Regions from separate parts of the Rhizobium sp. CB3060 genome, predicted to be linked through region 3. Evidence: predicted binding sites of a transcription regulator. Region 3 holds the regulator's gene; each other region holds the start of a gene.

The links. The regulator PhoB, encoded in region 3, activates phosphate uptake and scavenging genes when phosphate is short. The targets are predictions, from matches to a motif close to TGTCATNNANCTGTCAT.
Region 1: a site for PhoB is predicted at 1,158-1,174, ahead of N2601_RS06275 (toxic anion resistance protein). Genes of this name have one in related genera too.
Region 2: a site for PhoB is predicted at 2,047-2,063, ahead of N2601_RS07855 (UDP-2,3-diacylglucosamine diphosphatase). Genes of this name have one in related genera too.
Region 4: a site for PhoB is predicted at 1,465-1,481, ahead of N2601_RS27340 (Orn/Lys/Arg family decarboxylase). Genes of this name have one in related genera too.

What each region holds. Positions count from the first base shown of each region.
Region 1 covers NZ_CP104158.1:1,261,810-1,265,502, forward strand. The annotation lists gene N2601_RS06265 (RidA family protein) at 1-102, opposite strand, end outside; gene N2601_RS06270 (cell envelope integrity EipB family protein) at 300-1,124, shown strand; gene N2601_RS06275 (toxic anion resistance protein) at 1,344-2,423, shown strand; gene N2601_RS06280 (VWA domain-containing protein) at 2,429-3,693, shown strand, end outside.
Region 2 covers NZ_CP104158.1:1,602,279-1,605,971, forward strand. The annotation lists gene N2601_RS07850 (MFS transporter) at 1-1,008, opposite strand, end outside; gene N2601_RS07855 (UDP-2,3-diacylglucosamine diphosphatase) at 1,175-1,981, opposite strand; gene N2601_RS07860 (glycerophosphodiester phosphodiesterase) at 2,094-2,849, opposite strand; gene N2601_RS07865 (NADP-dependent malic enzyme) at 3,086-3,693, shown strand, end outside.
Region 3 covers NZ_CP104158.1:134,704-138,396, forward strand. The annotation lists gene pstB (phosphate ABC transporter ATP-binding protein PstB) at 1-563, shown strand, start outside; gene phoU (phosphate signaling complex protein PhoU) at 615-1,328, shown strand; gene phoB (phosphate regulon transcriptional regulator PhoB) at 1,361-2,044, shown strand; gene N2601_RS00695 (GcrA family cell cycle regulator) at 2,144-2,668, opposite strand; gene N2601_RS00700 (aspartate aminotransferase family protein) at 3,094-3,693, shown strand, end outside.
Region 4 covers NZ_CP104159.1:1,746,653-1,750,345, reverse strand. The annotation lists gene N2601_RS27340 (Orn/Lys/Arg family decarboxylase) at 1-1,420, opposite strand, end outside; gene N2601_RS27335 (sensor domain-containing diguanylate cyclase) at 1,985-3,235, shown strand.

The DNA.
Region 1 (3,693 bases), 1.1 Mb from region 3:
ATTGCCGCTGATGACATAGGGTACATAGTTTGCGGCCGGCGCAGCGGCCTGAGGCAGGACGATGCCAAGCTCCTTCAGACGGCTCTCGATAGCGTCGGACATTTTCATCTCCCGTTTTGTTGTAAAATCTTCAAAAATCCGGCATCAAGCTTAGATTCCCTTTGCCGGGCGCGAGGCGATCTTGGACGAGATAACGCCAAATCAAAAGGCAGAGCGAGATGACGAATTGATGACGGGCCGCCTCACTCTAGCCGAAGCGTTCTTATAGCATCGCGTGCGAGTCCAACAGGAGATAATGAATGTTCCGCTCGAGTCTTGCCGCCGTTATCGTTTCGAGTTTAGGCGTCGCGTCTCTGGGCGTGTCCGCCGCCGCGGCGGGTCCGACTGGGTTGATCGCGCATCGCGCCGTCTACGATCTCGAACTGAAGGACGCATCAGACCGATCGGGCATCGCCGGCATGTTCGGCCGTATGGTCTATGAGTTCGACGGCTCCGATTGCACCGGTTTCACTACCAATTTCCGTTTCGTCACACAGATCGACACGGGTGATTCAACGCGCGTCAGCGACCAGCAGACGACCACATTCGAGGATCTCGTCAAGCGCACTTTCCGCTTCGAGACCAAATCCTATACGGACGATCAACTCGACAAGGACGTGCGCGGCGCGGCGGCCGACGATCAGAAGGGGATTAAGGTCGATCTGACCCAGCCAAAAGCGAAGCAGATCGAACTCATCCAGAGCCGCTTTCCGACAGAGCATATGCTCGACATCATCCATAATGCCAAGCTGGGCAGGAATTTCTTCGAGGCCGAGGTTTTCGACGGCTCCGATGATGGGGATAAGTCGTTGATCGCAACAACCGTCGTCGGTAAGCAGGCGACTCCTGCAACCGATGACCCCGATGCCGAAAAGGCCGGCATCTTCGCCAAAACGCCGTTCTGGCCGGTTACCGTCGCCTATTTCAACGACAAATCCAAGGGCGACGCCATTCCGGTCTATCGCATGTCGTTCAAGCTCTATGAAAACGGCATCACCCGCGACCTCACCATGGACTATGGTGATTTCGTTCTGACCGGCAAGCTCTCCAAGCTTGAAGTGCTCGACACCAAGGCCTGCCAATAGGCTTTGCGAGGCGCAGGCCACAAGGCAAATCTTCGTCATAAAACTGTGTCCGAAGCTTCACTATTCTGGGAAGCATTCGGCACGCCCTTGAGTGAGTCTCAGTTCCGCAGTGCCGATCTGAAATTGTAGCGGGCCATGCGGGCCGAGCCGGTTATTGAAGAATGATCGGCAGATGTTCCGTAGTCCAGGTCCGTGTTGATAGACGAGAAAGCACGAGCTATGGCCAATACTGATCTCGCCCCGACCGCAAGTACCACTTTGCCGGTCGTTGCCGCCGATCCGGCGGAAATCGCCCGCATCGGCGACACCATCGATCTGACCGACCGCGCCGGCATTTCTGTTTATGGCGACCGCGCCCAGCAGTCTGTCTCCGACTATTCTGACCGGATTCTCCGCGAGGTCCGCAATCGGGATCTCGGCGAAGTTGGCAAGTTGCTGACCGATATCATCATCAAGTCGAAGAAGCTCGACCCGGCATCGCTGAAGGATGAGGGCTTTCTTTCCAAAATATTCTCGTCGTTCAAGGCCCGCCTGGAGCGCTTCAAGGAGGAATTCGAGGATGTGGCCGGCCAGATCGACCGCATTGGCCTCGAGCTCGACCGGCATAAGGATACGCTGCGCCGCGACATCGCACTTCTCGACGATCTTCACGAGGAGACGAAGCAGTCCATCCTGCAGCTCGACGCCTATGTGCAGGCTGGCAAGACTTTCGCAGAGCGTTTTCGCAGTGTCGAACTGCCGAAGTTGAAAAGTGCCGCCGAGGCCGCGGCTGCCAATCCCGGCGGCGGTATGCTGGAGGCTCAGACCTATCAGGACAGCTTGCAGGCCCTCGACCGATTGGAGAAGCGGGTGTTCTACCTGCAGCAGGCGCGCCAGCTCGGCATTCAGCAATTGCCGCAGATCCGCATCGTGCAGGCCGGTGACGAGACGCTGATCGAGAACCTGCAGGCGACGTCGGCGCTGACGGTGCCGGCCTGGAAGCAGAAGATGGTGATCCTGCTTGGGCTGTCGAGGCAGAAATCAGCGCTTGAGCTGCAGAAGACCGTGACCGACGCCACCAACGACATGATCCGACAGGCGTCCGAGATGATGAAGGACCAGGCGATTGCCATCGAACAGCAGTCGCAGCGCGGTATCGTCGATATCGATACGCTCGCTGCCGCCAACCGTGACCTGATCGATACGATCAACGGTGTCCTGAAGGTGCAGGAAGAAGGCCGCAGGAAGCGCGCTCAGGCTGAGCAGCAGATGGAGAAAATGACCATCGATCTCAAGAAAGCGATGATCGAGGCGCGATGAGCGGCATGATGATCCGCACACTCCTCACCGGCCTGGCGCTGACGGCAGCTCTAGCCCTGACGGGCTGCAATTCCGGCGCAGGACCGAAGTTCTCGATCGTCTCCGGCTCGGAAAACACCGTTATCCAGCCGATCGTCGAAGAATTCTGCAAGCAGAAGAGCGCGACCTGCAGCTTCACCTACGAAGGCACGCTGGATATCGGCCTTGCGCTGCAAAGCAATGAGGGTGTCGAGCAGGACGCGGTCTGGCCGGCATCGAGCGTCTGGGTTGACATGTTCGACACCAAACGCCGGGGGAAGTCCCTGACCTCGGTGGCGCAGACACCGGTCATCCTCGGCGTGCGCAAATCCAAGGCACAGGCGCTCGGCTGGATCGGCAAGCCGGTCTTTATGAAGGACATATTGGCGGCAGTGAAGAGCGGCTCGCTGAAGTTTCTCATGACCTCGGCAACCCAGTCCAATTCAGGCGCGAGCGCCTATTTGGCTATGCTCTCCAGCGCGCTTGGCAATAAACCCGTCATCGAGCCGGGCGATCTCGACAAGCCCGACCTCCAAGGCACCGTCAGGGCGTTGCTTGCTGGGGTCGAACGCTCGTCCGGGTCCTCCGGCTGGCTCGCGGACCTCTACACGGACTCCGCTGGCAAGGGCGTGCTCTACGATGCCATGTGGAATTACGAAGCGGTGCTGAAGGAGACCAACGACAAGCTTGTCGGCATGGGCAAGGAGCCGCTCTATGCGATCTATCCGGCCGACGGTGTGGCGATTGCGGATTCACCGATCGGCTTTATCGATCATGGACGCGGTCCTGAGGTCGAGACCTTCTTCAACGAACTCGTTGCCTATCTGCGTTCCGCGCCTGTGCAGAAGCGTATTGCCGATACCGGCCGCCGCATTCCGTTGGGAGACGTCGCCGCCAAAGCGGACCCGAATTGGAATTTCGATCCGACCCGGCTCGTAACGGCGATCCGCATGCCGGAGCCGGCTGTGATTCGCCAGGCGCTCGATCTCTACCAGGGCGCTTTGCGTAAGCCTTCGCTGACGGCTCTTTGTCTCGACTTCTCCGGTTCGATGGGAGGCAAGGGCGAACAGCAATTGCAGGCGGCCATGCAGTTTCTGTTCAATCCAAATGAAACTGGCAAGGTGCTGGCGCAATGGACGCCGGCGGATCGCATCATGGTCATTCCTTTCGACAGCCGCGTGCGGACGACCCTTTTGGCGACGGGCGACCCGGCGCAACAGAAGAGCCTTGTCGAGAAGGTGTCGCTGCAGCA
Region 2 (3,693 bases), 1.5 Mb from region 3:
CTGAGTTTCCCGCACCGAAGCAACGATGCGGCGCTGTATGCCGGTGTGGACGCAGGCATAGGTGCAGGAGTGAAGACATTGCAGCACGAGATAGCCGGCGAAACCGAGATTGATCGGAAACAGTATCCAGCGCAGGACGCACACGCTCGAACCGAAGAAAATCAGCGTCCAGGCACTGAAGCGACGGCTCAGTGTTTTCGACAGGAAGAAAACCATGACCTCCGCCGTTACCCCTGCGCTCCAGAGGATGGCGATCTCCGTGCCTGAAAAACCGAGTTTGCGCCAATAGATCGATGCAAACGTGTACATCACGGCATGGCTCGACTGCTGTATCGACACACCGATCATGGTGATCAGCAATTGCGGCGAGCGCAGCCCACCGCCGGTCGGCGCCTGCAGGTTGATCGGCTGATTGCGCCGGCGTGTCGGCCCGATGCGCGGACAGAAGAAAGCCATCATGGTTGTCAGGAAGAAGCCCCCGACCATGGTGGGCAGAACCATGGTGGCACCCCATTTGCCGATCATCTGACCGCCGATAAGGGTCGAGAAGATGAAGGCGATCGATCCCCAGACGCGCATCGATCCATAATCGAACCCCCAGCGCCGCACGCCGGAAATGGCAATCGATTCTACGACAGGGACGTAAGGCGCGTATGTCGCCCCCTGAATGGCGTAGACCAGCAACACCGGCCAGAAATCATTCGTCCAATAAAGCGCGATCGCCGTCAGCAGTGACAATGCGCCCGACCAGAACAACACGTTCGCGCGTTCATCCACGCGATCGGCAAGTATTCCGACAATGGGCACGACGAGAACGCGCACCACCATCGGCACGGCGAGGATAAGACCGATCTCGCGGTCACCGAAATTCAGTCCCGTCAGCCAAACCGGGAAAAACGGCAGAGCAATGCCGTTGACGAGCAACGGAGCACAATAGGACAAGGCGGTGCGCAGACGAAAATGCGGAGGCGCGCCCTCGCCCGGGAGAGATTTTGTCGCGGGAATCATGACAGACCTGAAGGGAAACTGATTGTTCCCTATCACTCCATCGTGAATACGACTATGGCGAGAAATAGCCGAACCGAAACGTTTCGGATAAAATATGAGGCTGTCGTCAGATTGCAGCGATCAAGAATTGTGACGGGCCGTTATCGGACCCGTGAAGCGGCGCAAATTACGCCGCCTGTGCCCCGAGCGCTTCCGACACGTCCTCGACGGCGGCGCTGACCGGCTGTGCCTCGGTGATCGACTGCCAGGTGATCAGCTCGAACGTGCCGTCTTCATGCTCGGCGATCGCCGTGCAGCTTTCGACCCAGTCGCCTGTGTTGATGTAGCGGATGCCATCGAAGTCCTCGATGACGGCATGATGGATGTGGCCACAGATGACGCCGTCGGCATCGTTGCGCTTGGCCTCTTCGACCACGACACGCTGGAACTCGCCGATGAAATTGACCGCATGCTTGACCTGAAGCTTCGCCCAGGCCGAGAACGACCAATAGGGCATGTTCAGGCGGCGGCGAACGGCGGCAAGGCCGACATTGATCAGGATGGCCATATCGTAGGCCCAATCGCCGAGATAGGCGAGCAGGCGCGCGTTGCGAACGACGACGTCGAATTCGTCGCCATGCAGGACGAGATACTTCTTGCCGTCGGCGGTCTCGTGGATCGCCCGCTCGGCCACTTCGATGCCGCCGAAATGCATGCCGGGGAAATCACGCAGGAATTCGTCGTGATTGCCGGGGATATAGACGATGCGGGTGCCCTTGCGCGCCTTGCGCAGCAGTTTCTGCACCACGTCGTTGCAATCTTGCGGCCAGTACCAAGTGCGCTTCAGCCGCCAGCCGTCAACGATATCACCGACAAGGAAGATGGTGTCCGCTTCGTGATGACGCAGAAAATCGATCAGATAGTCCGCCTTGGCTGCTTTCGAGCCCAGGTGCACGTCAGAAATGAATAGCGTTCGAAACCGCCTGACATTCATGTTTTCATTCACGAACTCAATGTCCGTGCCCTATCCTACGTTGGCTATTCCAAAATCAGACTCGTGTTTCAGGATGATGACAAATCCTGTGCTAGAGGCCTGTTGCGGACGATCAGCCGCGCTTTGCAGCTATGGCGAGATCCGGCCGATCGGTTGTGAAACTTGCGACGCCGAGGCGAAACATCGCCCTTGCCGCTTCACTCGTATGCGCCGCCCAGCCATGCACCGTCACGCCGCTTTTCCGAAAAAGGTCCATCACTTCGGCATCGATGGTGTCGGCCCGCAAGGCAATCTCGTGGACGCCAAACCGGCCAAGCGCGGCAAGAATACCTCTCCAGCCGATTTGCGCGGCTGTCTGCGGCGAACAGAGAAAGATGAGGCCGAGAAGCTCGCCGACATTCAGGCCACGCTCCTCAAGCGCGGCACTGAAGGCTTCCAGGCGCGGGAGCGCGAAACTGGTCACCATTGTCCGCTTCAGCATGTCGGTCGCCAGCAACTCGTCCGCAATACGGCCTTCCATGCCGGCATAGGGTTTGCCGTCCAGCCTCGTCTTGATCTCCAGCCGAAGGTCGACCGCGGACGGCCCGAAGATGTCGATGGTTTCGGCAAGTGTCGGGATGGTCTCGCCGCCGCTGCCGATGACGATATGGCGCATCAGTTCGTCATAGCTTAAATCGGCGATCGCGCCCTTGCCGCCCGTCATGCGGTCGATCAGCGCGTCGTGATGGACGACGAGCTTGTCGTCACGCGTCTGATGCACGTCGAATTCGACGAGATCGACATCGAGTTTAGCGGTTTCGGAAAAGGCGAGCCGGGTGTTTTCGGGCCAAAGATGCGAACCGCCGCGGTGGGAAGCGATGAGGGTCATGAGGGCTCCTCTGTTTTTTGCCCTCATAGGCTCACGCCATGAACCCCTTATGACGCATTCACTTTTCGCTTACCATCGGGCTCGAATGTCACCGTTGCGGGACAAGAAAAACAATTGTGAAAACGGCGCTGCAAAAAACCTTTCCTCTGCGTCAATTGCATACTGTGCACCCTGAGTGATTGATGTATGCAGGGACTCAAAAAGCGCGAGTGCGCAAGCAGAAACGGAGAAGCGTGATGGATACGCACGACACATCGAAGGCAGCCAAGAACATGGCGAGCGGCAATCTCGACGAACAGGCTCTCTTCTTTCATCGCTATCCCCGCCCCGGCAAGCTGGAAATCCAGGCGACGAAGCCGCTCGGCAACCAGCGTGACCTGGCGCTTGCCTATTCTCCCGGCGTTGCCGCGCCCTGCCTTGCCATCCGCGACAATCCGGAAACGGCTTTCGACTACACCTCGCGCGGCAATCTCGTCGCGGTCATATCCAATGGTTCGGCCGTCCTCGGTCTCGGCAATATCGGTCCGCTTGCCTCCAAGCCGGTGATGGAAGGCAAGGCCGTACTCTTCAAGAAATTTGCCGGCATCGACGTCTTCGACGTCGAAATCGCCGCGCCTACCGTCGATGAGATGGTCAGCACGATTTCGGCGCTGGAGCCGACCTTCGGCGGCATCAATCTCGAGGACATCAAGGCGCCCGAGTGCTTCGACGTTGAACGTCGCCTGCGTGAGAAGATGGAAATCCCGGTCTTCCACGACGACCAGCACGGCACTGCCATCATCGTTGCCGCCGCTATTCTCAACGGGCTGGAATTGGCCGGGAAGAAGATCGAGGAGGTCAAGAT
Region 3 (3,693 bases):
TCACGCTCGACGATCAGGATATCTACGACAACTCAATCGATGTCGTCGAGCTGCGTGCCCGCGTCGGCATGGTGTTTCAGAAGCCCAATCCGTTTCCGAAGTCGATCTACGAGAATGTGGCCTATGGTCCGCGTATCCATGGGCTGCATCGGTCCAAGAGCGATCTCGACCATATCGTCGAAACCAGTCTGCAGAAGGCCGGGCTGTGGGGCGAGGTGAAGGATCGGCTCTATGATGCCGGCACCAGCCTCTCTGGCGGTCAGCAGCAACGCCTCTGCATCGCCCGCGCCGTCGCGGTCAGTCCCGAGGTCATTCTCATGGACGAGCCGTGCTCCGCGCTCGATCCGATCGCCACCGCCAAAGTCGAGGAACTCATTCATGAGCTGCGGGAAAACTTCACGATCGTCATCGTGACGCATTCCATGCAGCAGGCAGCCCGCGTTTCGCAACGTACCGCAATGTTTCATCTCGGCCATCTGGTCGAGGAGAACGATACCGATAAGATGTTCACCAATCCCGATGATTACCGCACGCAGGATTACATCATGGGCCGTTTTGGCTGATGATGCTCCCCGCGCGGTTCCTTTCACATCTTTCACCTAGAGGATAAAAAAATGGTCTCAACACACATTCTCTCCGCTTACGACGAAGACCTGAAGTTCCTGACGCGCCGCATTTCCGAAATGGGCGGCCTGGCGGAGCAGATGGTCAGCGACAGCGTCCGCGCCCTGGTAAACGGCGATGCCAGCCTTGCGCAGAAGGTCATCTCCGATGACGTCATTCTCGACCACGCCGAGCGCGAAGTCGGCGACAAGGCGATCGTCACCATCGCCCGCCGTCAGCCGATGGCTGCGGACCTGCGTGAAATCATGGGCTCCATCCGCATCGCCGCCGATCTGGAGCGCGTCGGCGATCTCGGCAAGAACACCGCAAAGCGCGTCATCGCCGTGCAGGGCACCGGCGTTCCGCGTCGTCTCGCCCGCGGCATCGAACACCTCTCCGAACTGGCGCTCGTCCAGCTCAAGGAAGTGCTCGACGTCTACTCGACCCGTTTACCTGACAAGGCCGTGTCGATCCGCGAACGCGACGAGGAAATCGACGCCATGTACACCTCGCTCTTCCGCGAGATGCTGACCTACATGATGGAGGATCCGCGCAACATCACCACCTGCACGCATCTTCTTTTCTGCGCCAAGAACATCGAGCGCATCGGCGACCATGCCACGAACATCGCCGAGACGATCTATTACATGGCGACCGGTGCCCAGCCCGAAGGCGAGCGCCCGAAGGACGATACCGCCAACACCGTCGGTTCGGTAACGGAATAAAGTAGACACCAAGAGAAGGAGACCAGAGGCGCATGGTTCCGAGAGTTGCTGTTGTAGAAGACGAGGAAGCGCTAAGCGTTCTGCTGCGCTATAACCTCGAGGCCGAGGGCTTCGAGGTCGACACTATCCTGAGAGGCGACGAAGCTGAGCTGCGCCTCCAGGAGCGCATCCCCGATCTTCTGATCCTCGATTGGATGCTCCCCGGCGTGTCCGGCATCGAGCTCTGCCGTCGGCTGCGCATGCGGCCGGAGACGGAGCGCCTGCCGATCATCATGCTCACCGCTCGCGGCGAGGAAAGCGAGCGCGTGCGCGGCCTTTCCACCGGCGCGGACGACTATGTCGTCAAGCCGTTCTCGACGCCGGAACTGATGGCCCGCGTCAAGGCGATGTTGCGCCGAGCCCGCCCGGAGGTCCTGTCCACGGTACTGCGCTGCGGCGATATCGAACTGGACCGCGAAACCCATCGCGTCCACCGAAAGAGCCGTGAAGTGCGGTTGGGGCCGACGGAATTCCGCCTTCTGGAATTCCTGATGTCGTCCCCCGGCCGCGTCTTCTCTCGGTCTCAGTTGCTCGACGGCGTGTGGGGGCATGATATCTATGTCGACGAACGCACCGTCGACGTGCATGTCGGCCGCCTGCGCAAGGCGCTGAATTTCTCCAACATGCAGGACGTCATCCGCACCGTTCGCGGCGCGGGTTATTCCATGGAGGCCTGATGGGGGAGGCCTGATCGGGGCAACCCGATTGGCCATCCAACATAGCGGCGGAAACAGAAAACGGGCCTTTCGGCCCGTTTTTCCTTTGTCTGGTGTGGTTCAGTGCGCGGCCCGGCGCCGGTCATGCACCGGCTGGTAAGCCAGCCGCTGATGGTAGGTGCAGTACGGCGAAGAGTCCGGGCTGTCATTGCCGCAGAAGTGAAAATCTTCCTTCAGCGGGTCGCCGACCGGCCACTTGCAGGTGCGCTCCGTGAGCTCCGTCAGGCCGAGGCGGCGCGAGATCGGAACGACCACATTGGCGGCCGGACGATATTCGACTTCGCTGACCGTATCGATCTCGACCTCTTCCTTGAGCATCGTCGCACCCTGCTGGCGGGTAACCGTGCGGGTTGCAACGCGCGAGGCGTAATTCGGCGCGCGTGGGGCCGAGGTATTGCGCTTCGGCGCTCGAGCTGTGGTTGCCGCACCACCGGCCTTCGCTCGGCCCGGCAGGCTCAAGCGATGCACTTTGCCGATGACGGCATTACGGCTGACACCACCGAGCTGTGCCGCGATCTGGCTGGCGCTCAAACCTTCGGACCACAGCTTTTTCAGCTTCTCGACGCGTTCGTCTGTCCAATTCATGCCCTGTCTCCGCTATCGCGTTTCTGATGGCAGAATCCCTCACCATTGCCTCGAATTGGGTCGAGGCGTGAAACGCTTTAAAATTGTGGTGACTAGTTCCGCCGCATGCAGTCTAGTAATTGGTTTTTAACCTAGTGTGAGGCTGACTCCGTGACAAGAGTCGCGGGAATCTTGAGGAATCGATTTCGAGGTTTTCCCCAACTTGCTATACGTGAGTGGCATTTATGCAATATAAGTTGTCGAAGACATGCCATCCATCGAGAGGTGCTCTGCCGCACCTGCTAAATCGCCAGTTTTGTTGACATCGCAGTGCAAAACATCAATAGTGCCCATGCCGCCGCAAGGCGGCATTTTTGATTTTTCCGGGCCCGTTTCATTCGAAGGAAACGATTGGCCCTAAAGGTTGTGATTGAGGAGAATGCGCCATGGCTGAAACCGCGCCGCTTTATGACACCTATATGCGTGCTCCGCTGCGGTTCGAGCGAGGCGAGGGCGTGTGGCTGATCACGGAGACCGGCGAGCGTTATCTCGATTTCGCCGCGGGCGTCGCGGTGAATTCGCTTGGCCACGCCCATCCACATCTGGTTGCAGAGCTGAAGTCGCAGGCCGACAAGGTCTGGCACCTGTCCAACCTCTATGAGGTGCCAGGCCAGGAGAAGTTGTCGAAGCGCCTGACGGAGGCCACCTTCGCCGATAAGGTATTCTTCACCAATTCCGGTGCGGAGGCGCTGGAATGCGCCATCAAGACGGCGCGTCGCTACCAGTTCTACAAGGGTCATCCGGAGAAATTCCATATCATCACCTTCGAAGGCGCCTTCCATGGCCGCACGATCGCGACGATCGCCGCTGGAGGCCAGGAAAAGTATCTCGAAGGTTTCGGCCCGAAGGCGCCCGGCTTCGACCAGGTGCCTTTCGGCGATCTCGACGCGGTGCGTGCCGCCATCACCGATGCGACGGCCGCGATCCTGATCGAGCCCGTGCAGGGCGAGGGCGGTATCCGCCCTGCGACCAACGAGTTCCTGCGC
Region 4 (3,693 bases), on a different replicon from region 3:
GGATCTTCTTACGCAGCTCGATGCCGAGGCGGATCGTATCGTCCCACAGCACTTCGCCCGAGCGGCCCTTCATCATCTGCGCGCCCACGTCGAGCGAGGCAAACAGCGGATAGAAGGGCGAGGTCGAGGCGTGCTGCATGAAGCTTTCGTTGAAGCGACGGTGCTCCACGCGGCGCTTCTGGCCGGTAATATGCCGGTCCTTCATGTGGATCTGAGAGGCCTGCGAGAAGCTTGCGAGCTGCTTGTGGGTGGATTGCGTGGCGATGATGCCGGGCGCGTCCGGGCCAAGATCGGAAAGGCCCATGGCAAAGCGTCCGGCATAGAGCGGATGAAACTTCATGAAGCCCGCCCACGCCTCGTCGAAGAGGATGTAGTCGCACAAATGGCCGATGCGCTTGAGGATCATCTCGGCATTGTGAATGGTACCGTCATAGGTGCACTGTTCCACGACAGCAACGCGGAATGGGCGCGGCTTCTTGTAAGCCTCCGGGTCTTTCACCAGCGGGTGCGTGCGGATGCGCTCGCGCAGGGCGTCCTCGTCCATGACCGCGAAATCGATGGGACCGATCAAGCCATAGAGGTTGCGTATGGTCGGCATGTAAACCGGAATGCCGCCCGAGATCATCAAGGCGCCGTGATGGGCGGCCTTGTGGTTGTTGCGATCGAACAGCACGAGATCGCCATCGGTGACGAGTGCGGAGAGCGCGACCTTGTTGGACGTGGAGGTGCCGTTCAGGACGAAATAGGTCTTCTCGGCGCCGAAGATTTTGGCTGCTTCCTTTTGTGCAGCGAGCGCCGGTCCTTCGTGAGTCAGCAGGTCGCCGAGGTCGAGCACGGAATTGTCGAGATCGTCGCGAAACACCGCTTCGCCGAGATGCTCCATGAAGACCCGCCCGATCGGGCTGCGGCTGTAGAAGATGCCGCCATTGTGCCCGGGGCAGGTCCAAAGGTGATTGCCTTCCTCGGCATAATCGACCAGTGCACCGAAGAACGGCGTCTTCAGCGTCTCGGCATATTGCTTGAGCCGGCTGATGAGGCTCTTGGCGATGAAGGCGGGCGTTTCTTCCGATAGGAAGACATAGCCATCGATGAAATCGAGGACCTCTACCGGCACATCCTCGAAGCGCTTACGGCGGATCAGCAGGATGATGGGGAATTCCAGGCCGCGCCGGCGCATTAGGTTGATGAGGGAGGCCGTTTTGCCCTCGAGCCCCTTTTTGCCCCAGTCGACTAGCATGCAGCCGATGGCGGCGTCCGTCTGTACGGCGATCTCCGCATCTTCGAGGTTTCGTGCGCGCACCACCTCAAAGCCGGAGCCTTGGATCTCCTCGATGATCTGGTTGTAGCGGGCGCCCTCCAGGTCATCGCTGTCGAAAGCCGGCGTTGCGAACAGAAAGTTGAAACGTCTGAAATAATCCATTTGGGTACCCGCTCCTGATCTGGGACGAGATGTCGACGCATTTCATGACAAGGATGTGACAGGCTGTCGGATGTTCGAAACACTTGCACAGAATGGCATTTTTGCCATGCGTCTCTTCTCTTCCTGAATTTCTCCGTGCAAATCGATCGTCGGCGACTGTCCGATGCGATAAGCTCCTTTCGAGTGAACGGCCGCTTCTGAAACATAGTTCTGGCAACAAACCACCTGGCTAATGGTTCCGATTCCTTTCAAGGCGAGCAGATATCCTGTTGCATTTTCGGTCAGCCGCCGAGACTTTCATCGGCATATGCGTTTGCTGCTGGCTTTGTGATTGTCAGGAGCTTGGCTGGAAACCACATGCTGCCGGCAGGTGTAGCTTTGCCCGTGGCAGAGGGATTTTGGCTACAGACCCCGATATTTGAACAACCACCAGCCGTCCACGTGCTTCCTTCGTTGGCAGCAAAATCTTAAGCGTTGCGACAGCATGTCCGGACTCCAGCTTGACGACATTCCCCTGCGCAATTTACGGCTGGATAGCAATCTGCTTTGAAAGGTGTCGGGTCGATGTCGGCTGTACGTGCATTTGGAAGATTATCCGATGAGGCAGCGCGGCGCGAACTCGACCGCCTGGCCGCTCTCGATCGGCTGGACATATTAGACACGCCTAGAGACGAGGGGTTCGAACGGCTGGCTCGCCTCATCAAGCAGGTGTTCACAGTCGATATTGGCATCGTCTCGTTCATCGACGCCCACCGTCAGTGGTACAAGGCCTGTTTGGGATTGCCGGCAGACGAGGTGCCCAGGGAAGACACGTTCTGCCGCTACGTGGTGGACTGCGAACAGCCGATCGTCGTGCCCGATGCGAGCCGCGATCCCCGGTTTGCGTCCAATCCTGCCGTGACGGGAGAAGCGCATATCCGGTTTTACGCCGGCGTTCCTCTCAAGACCCGTGATGGTCATACCGTGGGAACCGTCTGCGCCATCGACCGTCAGCCGCGGTCATTTGGAAACAAGGATCTGGCGATCCTGGAGGAGATTGCGGGCGTCGCAATTGATCGCGCCGAGTTGCTGCAGTCGGCGGCCATCGACGTCCTAACGGGCGCGCTGACCCGTCGCGCTTTCAACGAGGAGGCCAGCCGTCTGCTTTCCCTTGCGGCTCGCCATCATCATGACGTGGCGTGTATCGTGCTCGATGTCGACCACTTCAAAAGGATCAACGACACCTATGGCCACGCGGCGGGCGACGAGGTGCTCAAGTCGGTGATCAAGACGTGCCGAGAGCAGCTCCGAGCGGACGATCTGCTTGGGCGTTTGGGTGGTGAAGAATTTGCAATTCTCCTTCCGCATATTGACCAGGCTGCTGCGTTTAAGGTGGCTGAAAAGCTTCGCAGCGCGCTGGATGCAGTTCCGGCCCAACTTGCAGAAAACACGGTGCCGGTTACCGCGAGTTTTGGCGTGACCGCGATGTCGATCATCACGAAGGACATCGATACGCTTCTCGCCCAAGCTGACGCTGCTATGTATCACGCCAAGCAGGCCGGTCGTAATCGCTGCGAATCATTCGCCGCTCGCTCCGGGTCGCACCAAAGTGCGCGGCGTCGGGTGCTTAAAGCCGGCGTAATCATTTTCAACGAAAGGCACTCGAGCTTCGATTGCACGATCCGTTCTCTCGGACCTGATGGTGCGAACCTCGTCGTGTCGACTGCTTTGGGCATCCCATCGGAGTTCGTGTTGAGCATCCCGGGAGAGGGATTCGAAACCACGTGCCGGATAGTCGCGCAAGACCGTCAGCATCTGGATGTGATGTTCCGGTAGGCTCACATCCAAACAACAAATACCTCGCTTTCCGACCGCGGCCTGCCGCTGATGACGGGATGTAATTCTGGCGCGGCGCGCTTTCAGAGGCCCTTTAGAAACCCAGTTCCGACGATGTTTGCCGTCAGCAGGCGAGGCCCTGGCGCTGGCAGCAAACCTTCTCCTGGCTGTTTGAGAGCCACGATGGCGATCGAAGGGTACAGTGCCCACCGATGATCGGCGCGAAGGTTTCTTAGCAAGGATTAAGTTTTATCTTGATCGATGGGTGGTGCAAAGCTTCATCCTCTTATAGTTTCACTTAAGGCAATGGAGGTTGCTGGAGGAGGATTCTATGAGTGAAAGAGCCCTGGGCTTTTTGTTGGCTGCAGAAATGTCTGCTCTTTTCTGGGCTGCAGTATTTGTCGTGGTGTTTTCAAACTCATAACTGTGGCATGCGATGCGTGCCAAATATCATCGGT